2 regions of the Thalassospira sp. CA1 genome follow, and region 1 is predicted to be linked to the other one. Evidence: riboswitches for the same ligand, from Rfam matches in the RefSeq annotation. Region 1 holds a riboswitch; the other holds the start of a gene.
What was found. Region 1 has a riboswitch for thiamine pyrophosphate ahead of thiM (hydroxyethylthiazole kinase). Riboswitches for the same ligand answer to the same signal wherever they lie in the genome.

Region 1 (7,180 bases):
GATGAGGCAATCAACGAAGCAGGCGAACTTCGCATTCTGCCGATCCACATGGCTGATTTTGGCGGTATGGATGGCTTTTTCTGTGCCCGCCTTGTCAAAAAATCCTGATTTTCAGCCACAAGATCACGGCTTAACGCACACAAGGCAGCCATGAGTCCCATTCGGGTGACATGGGGTGCAATCTGGGGTATGAAGGCCGCGAATTTCCCGTATCCCATATCGCTTCAGGACCTGTGACGCATGACCACGTCAAACATTAAAATCGCACCTTCGATCCTTTCAGCAGATTTCGCCCAGCTTGGCGTTGATGTCCGCGCTGTTGACGAAGCCGGTGCTGACTATATCCATATCGATGTGATGGATGGCCACTATGTACCGAACATCACCATTGGCCCGGACGTGGTCAAGGCACTGCGCCCGCACAGTGACAAGGTGTTTGACGTGCATCTGATGATCGCGCCTGTCGATCCTTATATCGAGGCATTTGCCAATGCCGGTTCTGACATCATCACGATCCACGCCGAAGCTGGCCCGCACCTGCATCGGTCGCTGCAGCTGATCAAGTCACTGGGCAAAAAAGCCGGTGTCTCGCTCAACCCGTCGACCCCGGAAAGTGTGATTGAATATGTCATGGACATGGTCGATCTGGTTCTGGTCATGACCGTGAACCCAGGCTTTGGTGGTCAGAAATTCATTCCAAGCCAGCTTAAGAAGATCAAGCGCATCCGCAAGATGATCGATGCGACCGGCCGTGATATCGACCTTGAAGTCGATGGCGGCGTAAACCCTGAAATCGCCCCGCAGGTCATCGAAGCCGGTGCGAACGTGCTGGTCGCAGGCTCTGCCACCTTCAAAGGTGGTCCGTCTGAATATGCCAACAACATCAAAGCCATCCGCGGCGCATAATCTGCGACAGCGTTGATCGCCCAAACAAGAAAGGCCGGTGCATATCGCTCCGGCCTTTCTTGTATCTGTCTCAAACCCAGCAATCAGAAATCGATGCAGCGGCCCTTGTTTTCCCAATCGCCAAAGCGGGTCGGCTCCGGACCTTTGGGTCCGCCAATCTCGCGGGCCTTGGCAGCTGCTTCCTTGGCAGCCTTGGCCTCATTCAGGGCGTTGATTGCATCCTGAGACAGCTTGGGCGCTTCTTCTGCACCGGCTATGCCCTCAGACGCCGGATTGGCTTCTGCCTGCGGCTCTGCCTTCTCCTTGGGAACTTCGTGAATGACGGTTTCGCGGAACTTTCCGGCCATTCGGCTTCTCCTGTTTTGGGCATGGCCCTGTAAATCACATTTCCCAAAGAAATAACGTGCGAGACCCATATCGGCAAGTCCACTGACCACCGGGCAGAAGCATGCACAAACCCAAGTGATTTCAGGCCTTTGGAATCAAACAGGGAATCCTGATGTGGCCGCGTGCGAAAATTTGGAAAAAACAGACTCTTTTCGCGCAGGCTCAAAGCCGCTATTCCAAGCTTACGAGCAAAACAAGGAGAAACCATGCGTCCAATTCCCCAGCGTATCGCCGAAGAACTTTCGGTTCGTCCGGAACAGGTCATTGCCACCGTCGAGATGCTTAACGAAGGCTCCACCGTTCCGTTCATCGCCCGTTACCGCAAGGAAAAGACCGGCGGGCTTGATGACACCCAACTTCGTACGCTGGAAGAACGCCTGCGCTATCTGACCGAACTTGAAGAACGCCGCGCATCCGTGCTTGAGAGCATCCGCGAACAGGAAAAGCTGACGCCGGAACTCGAAGCCGCGATCAACGAGGCTGATACCAAGACCCGCCTTGAAGACTTGTACCTGCCTTACAAGAAAAAGCGCCGCACCAAAGCCCAGATCGCGCGCGAAGCCGGGCTTGAGCCGCTGGCAGATGCCCTGTTTAACGACCCGACCCTGGATCCGGAAACAGAAGCCGCCAGCTTTGTTGATGCCGATAAGGGGATTGAAGACACCAAGGCCGCCCTTGATGGCGCACGCCAGATCCTGATGGAACGCTTTGCCGAGGATGCTGACCTTGTTGCCAAACTGCGTGACCATCTGTGGAATGAAGGTGAAATCACCGCGTCTGTCATCGAAGGCAAACAGGCCGAAGGTGCCAAGTTCTCAGACTATTTCGAGCATTCCGAAAAAATCAAAACCTGCCCATCACACCGTGCGTTGGCCCTTTTCCGTGGGCGCAACGAGGATATCCTGCAACTGAAACTGACCCTTGGCAAAGAAGACGAAGACCGTCCGCGCAGCCAGCCAGGCCGCGCCGAGGTGATGATTGCCGCCCATGTAGGCATTGCCGATAAAGGTCGTGCCGCCGACAAATGGCTGATGGACACGGTCCGCTGGACCTGGCGCGTCAAACTGTCGCTGTCGATTGAGCTTGATCTGTTTGGCACCCTTTGCGATGCCGCCGAAGAAGGTGCGATCAAGGTCTTTGCCGATAACCTGAAAGACCTGTTGCTGGCGGCCCCCGCCGGGCAAAAGGCCACAATGGGTCTTGATCCGGGTGTGCGTACCGGGGTCAAAGTTGCAGTGGTTGATGCCACCGGCAAGCTTGTCGATACCGCAACGGTTTATCCCTTCCAGCCACGCAATGACGTCGAAGGCGCGATCAATACCATGGCTGCATTGGCGGCCCGCCATCAGATCGAACTGATCGCGATTGGCAATGGAACCTTTTCACGTGAAACAGACGAACTTGCCGGTCAGATGCTTAAACGCTTCCCAGCACTTAAGGCCACCAAGGTCATCGTCAACGAAGCCGGTGCTTCGGTTTATTCCGCATCGCAGTTTGCGGCCGAAGAATTCCCCGATCTTGATGTGTCGCTTCGTGGTGCAGCCTCCATCGCACGCCGCCTGCAAGATCCGCTGGCAGAACTGGTGAAGATCGAGCCGAAATCTATCGGTGTCGGGCAGTATCAGCATGATGTATCGGAAACCAAACTGGCCCGTTCGCTTGATGCCGTGGTTGAGGATTGCGTGAACGGTGTGGGTGTTGATCTTAACACCGCCTCCATCCCGCTTTTGACCCGTGTGGCAGGCCTGACCGAGACGCTGGCGCGCAATATCGTTGGGTATCGCGACTCCAACGGAGCGTTCCAGTCGCGTGCGGATCTTAAAAAGGTCGAGCGTCTTGGACCAAAGGCGTTCGAGCAGTGCGCGGGCTTCTTGCGCATTCGCGGCGCCAACAATCCGCTTGATGCATCGGCTGTGCACCCGGAAGCCTATCCGCTGGTAGAAAAAATCAGCGCCAAGGCCGCCAAACCGCTCGCCGAACTGATCGGCGATTCGGCCTTTATCAAGACACTCCGCCCCGAAGATTTCGCCGATGACACATTTGGTGTCCCGACCATCCGCGACATCATCGCCGAGCTTGATAAGCCCGGCCGTGACCCCCGCCCGGAATTCAAGACCGCCAAATTCACCGAAGGTGTCAACGAGATCAAGGATCTGCGCACCGGCATGAAGCTTGAAGGTACCGTCACCAACGTGACGAATTTCGGGGCGTTCGTTGATATCGGTGTGCATCAGGATGGCCTTGTTCATATTTCCCAACTTGCTGACAAGTTCGTCGAAGACCCCCGTCAGGTGGTCAAGGCCGGTCAAATCGTTTCTGTGACCGTGATGGAAGTCGACGCACAGCGCAAACGCATCGGGCTTTCTATGAAATCCGCACCGGATTACGAAGCCACACGTGAAAAGCGCGCCGACAATCGCGGCGATGCACCGCGCGGCAACCGTCCGCAGCATTCATCAGGCCCGCGCCATCAGGGTGGTCAAGTTCGTGGCAATGCCGGTGGTAACGTCGGCGGCGATGGCGGTGCGATGGCTGCCGCGCTCAAGGCTGCGATGGAACGTCGCAAGTAACCTATCGCCAAAAGTCTTCGAAACGGCGGGATGGCACATACCAATCCCGCCGTTTTTCTTTTGCCCAATCATGCCGATCGGATGAATTGACAGAAGACGGTTTAAAACCCATGTTGAGCACTCACCAAGGGGAGCCCCGATAAGGGGGCTGAGAAACTGCCGCGCAGTGACCCTTTGAACCTGATCCAGTTCATACTGGCGTAGGGACGGTGCGAACGCGGATCACGACGTTCTCCATCTTTCCGACTTCGAACTGGGTCTCCAAACGCAAAGTTTCTGCATTGGAGCCTCGACATGACGACCGAAATTTCCCAGACCGCGACCGATCTTTTTGAACGCATGCGCGCGACCAATCCGTTGGTCCAGTGCATCACCAACTATGTTGCGATGAACTATGCCGCCAATGTTTTACTAGCCGCTGGCGCCTCACCCGCGATGGTTCACACACCAGATGAATCCGGTGAGTTTGCCGCGATTGCCGGTGCGCTGACGGTCAATATCGGCACCCTTTCGCCCAACTGGATCGAAGGCATGATTGCCGCGGCCAAGGCGGCCAATAAAGCTGGCAAGCCCTGGGTACTTGATCCGGTGGCGCATTTTGCCACCGGGTATCGCCGCGAGACCGTGGCAGCGCTTTTGAAACTCAAACCCACCGTCATTCGCGGCAACGCATCGGAAGTCATTGCGCTTGGCGGCGGTCAAAGTGCCGGTCAGGGTGTCGATAGCGGCGATCCGGTTGAGCAGGCCGAAGAAGCCGCACGCGGCCTTGCCATCGTACAAGGTGCCATTGTTGCCGTCACCGGCGAGGTTGATTTTGTCACCGATGGCAAACGATCCGTGCGCATTGCCGGTGGATCGGACCTGATGCCGAAAGTCACCGCCACAGGTTGTTCGCTGACGGCGCTTGTTGGTGCCTATCTTGCGGTTGCACCGGATCAGGCGTTTGAAGCCACCGTTGCCGCCCTTAGCAATTTTGCCGTGGCCGGTGAAATTGCTGCCAAAACAGCAAACGGCCCGGCTTCCTTCATGACAGCCTTTATCGATGGCCTGCATCACCTTGATGGCGCGACCTATGCCAAAAAACTTCGGATCAATGTTCTATGAAGTCGTTTGATCTGTCGCTTTATCTCGTACTTGATCCCGATCTCTGTCGCGATCATTCGATGGTGGAAACCACGATGGCCGCGATTGCAGGCGGTGCCACCCTCATTCAACTTCGCGATAAAAAGGCCGGGACCGAGGGCCTCATTCGCGTTGGTCGGGAATTGATGAAGGCGATGGAAGGCACAAACGTGCCACTGATCGTGAATGACGATATTGATGCCGCCATTGCCATTGGCGCACATGGCCTGCATATCGGTCAGGATGATCTGCCTTCGCAGATTGCCCGCGACCGCCTTGGCCCGGACAAGATCATCGGCCTTTCGATTGAAAGCGAAGACGTCGCGCAAAAGGTGGACCGCACGATTGTCGATTATGTCGGCATCGGCCCGATATTTGCCACCGCGACCAAGCCCGACCATAAACCGGCAATCGGATTTGACGGGCTTGAAAAACTGGTGCGGATGGTCGGCCTGCCATCGGTTGCGATTGGAGGGCTTAAGGGTGAACACGCCCTGCCGGCGCTTGAAAGCGGTGCGAACGGCATTGCCGTTGTCTCGGCGATTTGTGGGCAGACTGATCCCGAACAGGCCACCGCATATATCGCTAAAAAACTTAAATCAACGCGGGCCTATCTGTCGCAGTAACCTTGGGCTTTCGCGGTTCCGATCTGCAATGATCAGGGCTGTTATAGGGCGCAAAACGCATGGCTGTTGCGCCCAAATAACAATGACCGGCACGGAAATGCCCCATTTGCGCCGTTAATTTTTCGGCTTCGTAGCGCAAGTTATCAGGCATCAACCAAGAACAACCGCGCGAGGAAGCCATGCTGAGATCTCTGCGTAGTAAGCCGGTTGCCATTGCCCTGATTGGGCTTATGACGATCACGACAGCCGGGCTGGCTGCAATCAAGGTCGCACCCAAACCGACCACCGACAGCGTTACCATCCATTCCGAAATGGTTCGGGGTGAAGTGACGCTGCGCCACCCGGATGGCACCATCGCCATCAGGCGTGATTGCGTGCGGTTCCCGTGCAAGATTGACATCTCGTCGCTTGAACGCGGGGACTACGATGTCACACTGACAAATGGCGACGAAAGCCAGAAGATGGTAGGACTCTACAAAGAGTAGGCATTCCGCCTGCCCCACGATCCAAACCGTTCAAATTTTTCCGGAAAATCCGGGAACGTTTTGATGGCCTGAATGTTCATCATATATCGAACCATTCAAAGGTAATGTGGCGATGCGTTGCATAAACGCTCGTGCGTGCTAGATAAAGTAGCACGGGTAACGACCCGGACGCGCCAGTCGTCCCGGCAACAAAGGTTTCCAAGATGTTGCACGGGATTTTCACTTTTATCGACGGCCCAAAAAGGGATATGTTGCGTTACCGCACAGATTAATAATGAAAGTCGAGGAACTGTATCATGGCACTTGAACTCCCAGCACTTCCGTACGCATACGACGCGCTTGACCCGTATATGTCGGCTGAAACCCTCGAGTTCCACCACGACAAGCACCACAATGCTTATGTCGAAACCGGCAACAAACTGCTCGAAGGCAGCGGTCTTGAAGGCAAGTCGCTTGAGGAACTCGTTGTTGCGACCTATGGCGACAAGGACAAGGCCAAGCTGTTCAACCAGGTCGGTCAGCACTGGAACCACATCGAGTTCTGGAACATGATGAAGCCGAATGGCGGTGGCAACATCCCGGGCGAACTCGAAAAGAAAATCGTCGAAGACTTCGGCTCGGTTGATGCTTTCAAAGAAGCGTTCACCACCGCCGGTGTTGGCCAGTTCGGTTCCGGCTGGGCATGGCTGTCGATGAACAAGTCGGGCAAACTGGTCGTTTCGGGCACCCCGAACGCTGAAAACCCGCTGGTTCACGGCATGACCCCGCTTCTGGGTTGCGATGTTTGGGAACACTCCTACTACATCGATTACCGCAACCGTCGCCCGGACTACATCAAGGCGTTCCTCAACGACCTGGTGAACTGGGAATATGTTGCAGAGCGTTTCTCCAAAGCTGGCTAATCAGCCGACGCTTTGAGACTGAATTACAAAAAGCGGCTCCTTCGGGGGCCGCTTTTTTGTGCGCGCAATACAAACAATGAAAAACCCCGCCGGCAAACCGGCGGGGTTTGGATCGAACATAATCAGACGTGTGATCAGATGTCGAATTTGATGCCCTGAGCCAGCGGCAGCTCGCGGGAGTA
Region 2 (7,180 bases), on a different contig from region 1:
GTTTTGTGACGCAATCATTGATGCTTAGCATGCAGTTTGAAAAACCACCAAACCGAACTTGAAAGGGCAGCTATGAGCCAGACGCCGTATGCTCGACCTTTTGCGTGGTTGTCGATGCGGGTGCGGCTTTGCCATCAAAGAACCGGGTCGCGCCGATTGGTGGTGCAACGAAATCGCCATCTGCAATCCCGTTGTCCCTGCGGGCCGCCGCCAACCGGACCGGCGGCTCATCCACCGGCTCAGCCGTCAGAACAAACGTGCCCCAATGAATGGCAAGCGCCTGTTTGACGCCCATTTTCTGCATGATTTGAATGGCTTCTTCGGGGTTGCAGTGCGCATTACGCATGAAGTCGCGCGGGTCATAGGCCCCGATTGGGATCAGGCCGAAATCAATCCCGCCGTGGATTGCGCCCATTTCCGTAAACAGGGCTTCGTTCCAGCCAGTATCACCGACAAAATAGAACCGGTAGCCATCGCCGAATTCAAGGATATAGCCACCCCACAGCATTTCCTTGCGGTCCTTGGTGGTGCGGCTTGACCAGTGATTTGATGGCACGTGGGTGATTTTCAGATCATCGTGATGATGGCTTTCATCCCAATCCAGTTCGACATAACGATCAGCACGAATGCCCGCAGTTTCCAGCAGTGCACCATTCTTCAGCGGCAAGACATAACGCGGCGCGTTGCCAAGCTGCGTCAGGCTGGCCAGGTCAAAATGGTCATAGTGATTATGTGACAGCAACACCAGATCAAGCTTGGGCAACTGATCAATGGCTAGCCCCGGTTGGGTATAGCGTTTCGGTCCAACACGTTTGAACGGTGATGCGCGGTCGGAAAACACCGGATCGGTCAGGATATTGAGCCCGCCATATTGCACCAGAACCGTGGCATGACCGACCCAAGTGACTTGCAGGCGTTTGGGATCCGGGTTGTGAATGGCTTCGTGATCAGGTGTTTCGGTCGGGATTTTACCGACCTGATGTTTGGCCTTCGGCCAGTTATCATCACCGAAATAGCGCCGCTTTAAGAAATGCCAGAACGACCGTTTGACCGGATCGGGCAGGGGGTGACGGTTTTCAAAGCCGCTATCGGTGTGATGGGCTGGTTTTGTTTGCTGCTGCACTTTTGGGTCCTGATCCGGTTTGAATGTGGTCGCCATTCTGCATTTTACGCGGGTGACCATAAGGTAACTGGGAATTTGACCTGCGCAAGCGAAAGGCCGGAACGCGGGACACACATTCCGGCCTTTCTTGGTGGTCTTCCCATGCGGGGTGCAGACCAATGCTTTCGCAGTTGCTGGGGCGAGCCTTGCGAAAGCAGGGGGGACTGAATTTTATTCGATCACGGTCGCATAGGTTTCAAGCGCAGGGCTTTCGGTGATCAACCCCTGTTTGACCATGTAATCGGCAAAGCGGGCATAGCGCGCCTTATCAAGGGCCGCCGGACGCAGCGCAAAGCGCGGCAGGGTATCGGCCCATGCCTTGATATTGAGTTCATCATCAAGGTTCGGATAGGCGGCAATAAAGGCCTGCCAGCTGTCATCCGGATGGTTGATCAGGTACTGCACACCTTCTTCAAGGGCAGCCAGCATGCGGGCATAACGCGGGTCATCGACCTTGTCGTTACGCACGGTCAGGATCAGCTCGTCATAGGGCGGAACGCCTTCTTCCTCGACATAAAATGCCTTGCCTGGCTTGCCTTCGATTTCCATCTGGTTGAGCTCGAAATTGCGATAGCCGCCAATGATCGCATCGACTTGACCGGAATACAGCGACGGCGAGAGCGAGAAGTTCACATTGATCAGTTCGACATCGTCAATCGAAACCCCGTGATTGCCGAGCATGGTGCCAAGAAGCGCATCCTCAAAACCGGCCAGCGAATAGCCGATCTTCTTGCCCTTGAGATCGGCGATTTCCTTGATCGGGCCATCTTCAAGAACGATCAGGCTGTTAAGCGGGGTTGCAACCAGTGTGCCGATACGCGTCAGTGGCAGGCCTTCGGCGGCCTGAACGTGAAGCTGTGGCTGATAGTTCACGGCTACATCGCCCTGACCGGCGGCAACAAGGCGCGGCGGGGCGGACGGATCGGATGGTTCGATCAGTTCAACATCCAGATCATGGTTGGAAAAGAAACCCTTTTCCTTGGCAACAATCAGCGGTGCGTGATCGGGGTTCACAAACCAATCAAGAAGAATGACCAGCTTGTCCGCCGCAAAGGCGGTTGAAGACGTTCCAAGAACAAGTGCGCCCAGTGCGGTCACGGTGATCATGGATTTAAGGCGTGACATGGATGAACCTCCGTAAGATGCGCCAAATAAATAGTATGAGGATTTAAAACGCTGCCAAACAGGCAGGCGTGTGGTGTTTTACCGAACCGGTTTCAGGCTGTCGGGTTGCCATGGCAGGGCTGCGCGCAGCACGCGATCGACAATGAAATATTGCGTGATCGAAAACGCGCACAGGATCAGAAGACAGGCAAAAACCATATCGATCTGAACCCGCGCATTCGCATGCAGCATCAGATAACCCAGCCCGTGACTGGATCCGACCCATTCGCCAATCACCGCCCCGATCGGGGCAACGGCGGTGGCAACGCGGAAACCAGATGCAAAGGCGGGCAGAGCGGCGGGCAATCGGATATGGGTCAAAAGCCGCCAGCGACTTGCCCCCATGGTGCGCGCCAGATCAAGCCAGCCGCTTTCGGTCCGTGATAGGCCATCGAAAAACGCAACCGTGACCGGGAAGAAAATGATCAATGCGGCCATGGCGATCTTCGATGCCAGCCCAAAGCCCAGCCACAACACCAAAAGCGGGGCCAGAGCAAAGAACGGAATGGCCTGTGAGACCAAAAGGATCGGCATCAGCCAGAAACGCACCGGCGAAAACAGCGCCATCGGAATGGCGGCCAGCGTGCCAAGGGCGGCACCGGCAAACAGGCCGATCACGGTTTCAGCAATGGTATATTTCGCATGATCAAGCAGGACGGCATGACGCGCGATCAAGGTGTGCCAAACGTCAGCTGGCGGTGGCAGCATGTATTTCGGTGCGCCGGTAACAATCACCAACAGTTGCCAGGTGGCAATCAGCGCAATGATAATAATCAGCGGCCGCGCAAGGATCAGCCAGCGGCGCTCGGACAGTGCTTTTTTATTTGTATGAGGATTGATTTGCGTGCTCATGCCGCATCCTCCGACCGCTCGGCACCCAGTTGGCCGAGCAGTTCGGCCTGCTGTGCCAGAATTTCGGGATCGGCAATGTTGCGCGGGCTTTGTCCCTTGGGCGTGATGGCGTCTTGCAATTGTGCCGGGCTGCCGGTCAGGACATGAACCTGATCGCCAAGGCGCAATGCCTCAAGCGGGTCGTGGGTCACAAGCAACACCGTTTTGCCCCGCAGCACCCGTGCGGCGAGTTCCTGCAAGCGCAGGCGGTTGAGCGGATCAAGGGCCGAAAACGGTTCGTCCATCAAAACGACCGGGCGATCTTCCATCAATGTGCGGGCAAGGGCGGCGCGCTGTTTCATGCCGCCTGACAGTTCAGCCGGGCGCAGATCTGCCGCATCACGCAACCCGACTTCGGTCAGTAAATGTGAGGCTTTCTCATAATCGGGTTTTTCGTGGCGCAGAACAGCACCGAGTACGACATTTTCAAGAACACTGCGCCAAGGCAAGAGCAGGTCCTGCTGCGCCATATAGGCGACCCGACCGGTAAGCGGGGTGTTGTCTGAACAGGTGATGGTCCCGCTAACATCGCCTTCGACCAGGCCGGCGAGATAGCGCAAAAGCGTGCTTTTGCCAACACCACTTGGACCGAGCAGGCAGGTAAAGCTTCCCGCCTGCAAGGTCAGGTCAAGATCATGGAAAATATCGACGCCGTTGAAAGCCACGCGGGCGGCACGGAGCGCAATATCAAATCTGGTTGGATTGTCTTGCGCCATCTGGGGCGCGTGTTCTGTGCTGCGCATTCGATCCTTCCTACGCCGGTCTTAACCGGTTCAGGTTCAAAGGGTCGTTCGGCAACACCGAACCTCTCAGCCGATTTACGATCGGCCCCCCCGGAGATCAGGGGACTATGCGCAGACAAATCGCTGCCGTCAAGTTTTGTAACAGTTCTTGGACTTGATCCTGATCACAGCTTACCAGTGGGCAGCATAACGATGCAGCTTTCCTGCCGGATGAATCCAGCGATGTGGTGTTCCTGCGATGTTAACCGGAAAGGCGATGCGCCGGGCTGGACCCCAGTCCGTGTCTTCCACATGTGGGGCAATATCGGCATCTGTTTCCGCGGCGATCATGTCAATGCAGTCAGGCGCATGGCGGGCTGGATCGCGCATCTTTTTGAACAGCGCAAAAGTGGCAAGATCATTCGGCCACGCGCCAGCGTGTCCTGATGCGAATCAAATTGGGCGGCATAAGTTACATCTGACCCTCCCGTCATATGTACGGGGTCGAAGCCTCAGCCACCGTGCAATTTGATCTTCGGGCGTCGGGTTAGGGTCGGGCAACCACCTGCTTGATCCAGCCCGCGATCTTGTCAAACGTGCCGGGCGCATAGGCATACCGGCCAAGGGCGACATAAAGCATCTGGCGGGATGTCGGCATTTCACTGCTGAGCTGATAGTTGAACAAATTGCTTCTAAGCAGCCCGTGCGTGGCATCGGGGATGACAACCACCTCATTTTCAGGATGTCGACCGATCAGGATATCGCGATAGATATCCGCATCGGATTTTGCATCCACATTCAGATCATCATGTCCCCATATGGCAAGTGTCGGTGTTTCAAGCTGCGCCAGGTCTGCTTTTGCGTCAGATGTGATGTTGCGTTTTACGAATTCGTACCGGTCCGATGCCATCGGTGACGGATCACTGGTGTTTGCAAGGTAGGTTTCGTAACTTGCATCGGGCGCAAAGATCACGCTGTCCCGGACGTGGTTGCGTTCAATTTGACGTTCGATATCTTCTTGTGTTGCACCATCGGCCAAGAGGCGTTGGCGCGTGTAATACGCACCCTGTTCTTGCCAGTTCACCGCCCCGCCTATGATGACATTAAAGGCATTGTCCGGGATCATCCGCGATGCTTTGGGGATCACCCAGCCCGCCTGGGAAAAACCGATAAAGCCGATTTGTTGTCGGCTTCCGGGATGGGCCGTTCTGATTGCGTCATACGCCGCAACGGCTTCGTTTGCGCGGTCATTCATGGATTGCGAAAGCCAGTTTCCCGTGCTTTCGCCGATGCCGGCCTTGTCCCAGCTGTAAATACCGATCCCGCGATCAAGCAGGGCATTGATCACGGGTAAATAGCCATCGCCCGCAAAGCGGTCCTGCGGGCCATCGCCGTGAACCAGAAGGGCAATCGGGCCTGTATGCTGCGCATCTGGCAAGATCAGGCTGCCAGACAGAACAGCATCATCGTGTGCAAAGCTGATCTGTTCAGTCGGGCGGTTGCTGATATCAAAGTCAGACAATCCGACAAGTGCAAGACTTCCGGGAACAGCAACAAGCAGCACAAACAGAACAATCGCCACCCTGACAAGGTGGCGGTAACGAATGCGGCGGGGCGATGGCACGGCACAGCCTTTCAGGTTGGTGACAGCAAGGAATATTTGGCAGTGTTCGCAGATTGCGAGAAGTCAGGGGGCCCGTCAATCGCCTTGCAACCGGTTATGTCGATGAAATCAGGTGTTTAGCCCAAAAGCATCCAAGCCATAAGTGCAAGGCGCTAGGTCCTGAGCCGGGAATTGCACAAAACAGAACTTGAAAGAGCATCATGAAACGGTCAATGCTTTCGGCACTGCAACCAAATCTGCCCTGCGTGCCATTGTGATCCTTTCAGACGAGATACCAGACCACCGTATTGCCGATCCGGCCCCGCGCATGATTGCGGCCGAGATTTATCGTGGCTCAAGCTATGGTCCCAAGCATCCGCTGGCGATCCCGCGGGTGTCGCTGGTGGTTGATATGGTGCATGCGCTGGGTTGGGTGGATGAGACCACCTATCTGACCGGGCCGGTGGCAACACCCGATCAGCTCGCACGGTTCCATGACCCGGACTATATTGCCGCCGTCATGCAGGCCGAACGCGATCAGGCGCTGCCCGTCGAGATGATGGAGCGGTTCGGTCTGGGCAAGAATGGCAATCCGATCTATCCGGAAATTTTCCGGCGTCCGGCAACTGCCGCCGGATCATCGGTGATGGCGGCCAACCTGATCAGGGATGGCGGGATCATTCATCATCCGGCAGGGGGCACCCATCACGGTTTGCGCGATCGGGCATCCGGGTTCTGTTACTTCAACGATCCGGTTCTGGGCATTTATGCCTTGCTTGATAGCGGGTTGGACCGGGTGCTTTATGTTGATATCGACGCCCATCACGGCGACGGGGTGCAGATCGCCTTTGCCGAGGATGAACGCGTTCTGACCGTATCGATCCATCAGGAAGACCTGTGGCCCAAGACCGGCGCAATTGATGACATTGCAGGCGGTATGGCGCGCAACCTTCCGATGCCTGGCGGCATGCATGATGACGAGATGCGTTTCATCCTTTTCGAATATTTGGTTCCTCTTGGATTAAGTTTTGCACCCCAAGCTATTGTTTTACAATGTGGATGTGATACTCTTGCTGAAGATCCACTGTCCAGACAGCTTTTGGGCAATCAGTCGATCTGGGAAGTCGTGGGGGCGATGACCCGATTGGCGCCCCGAAGTCTTGTTCTTGGCGGCGGAGGATATAGTCCATATGGCGTTGCACGCTGTTGGTCCGGGGTGTGGGCAACCATTAACGGGATCGAAATACCTGATGTGTTACCCATCACAGCGGAAAATATCCTGCGTGTCATAAAATGGGCGCATAGTCGTGGAAGACAGCCGGCAAGTGAGTTGTTCACAACGCTTGCGGATCCATGGCGGGGTGGCGCCATCCGGGACGAGGTCCGGGATCGCGTCAAAAGACTAAGAGGATATGGGGTATGAAGTCGTTCTTTCAGATGGCTTTGGTTGTGTGTTTTGTCAGCGCGGCGGTTGTTGCCGGGCTGAATGCAAAGGCAACCGGTTATGAACGGTCGCGTCTTCTTGTTGATGGCGAAGTGTTCAATGTTGAACTGGCCATCACACCCGAAGAAAGGTCGCGCGGCCTGATGTTTCGTACCGAAATGGCTGAAGACGCCGGAATGCTGTTTGATTTCGGC

Region 2: it holds a riboswitch for thiamine pyrophosphate, as region 1 does, so the genes downstream of both, AC5Q5A_RS04495 (ABC transporter ATP-binding protein) here and thiM (hydroxyethylthiazole kinase) in region 1, are expected to answer to the same signal.

Annotation. Positions count from the first base shown of each region.
Region 1 is NZ_JBZCIA010000001.1:330,983-338,162, reverse strand. It holds gene AC5Q5A_RS01645 (RsmB/NOP family class I SAM-dependent RNA methyltransferase) at 1-108, shown strand, start outside; gene rpe (ribulose-phosphate 3-epimerase) at 241-906, shown strand; gene AC5Q5A_RS01635 (DUF1674 domain-containing protein) at 990-1,253, opposite strand; gene AC5Q5A_RS01630 (Tex family protein) at 1,500-3,863, shown strand; TPP riboswitch at 3,981-4,087, shown strand; gene thiM (hydroxyethylthiazole kinase) at 4,158-4,967, shown strand; gene thiE (thiamine phosphate synthase) at 4,964-5,611, shown strand; gene AC5Q5A_RS01615 (hypothetical protein) at 5,791-6,096, shown strand; gene AC5Q5A_RS01610 (superoxide dismutase) at 6,393-6,998, shown strand; gene amaB (L-piperidine-6-carboxylate dehydrogenase) at 7,133-7,180, opposite strand, start outside.
Region 2 is NZ_JBZCIA010000002.1:91,376-98,555, forward strand. It holds gene AC5Q5A_RS04480 (MBL fold metallo-hydrolase) at 71-1,123, opposite strand; gene AC5Q5A_RS04485 (ABC transporter substrate-binding protein) at 1,334-2,287, opposite strand; gene AC5Q5A_RS04490 (ABC transporter permease) at 2,366-3,178, opposite strand; gene AC5Q5A_RS04495 (ABC transporter ATP-binding protein) at 3,175-3,960, opposite strand; TPP riboswitch at 3,951-4,062, opposite strand; gene AC5Q5A_RS04500 (alpha/beta hydrolase family protein) at 4,487-5,563, opposite strand; gene AC5Q5A_RS04505 (acetoin utilization protein AcuC) at 5,751-6,965, shown strand; gene AC5Q5A_RS04510 (DUF192 domain-containing protein) at 6,962-7,180, shown strand, end outside.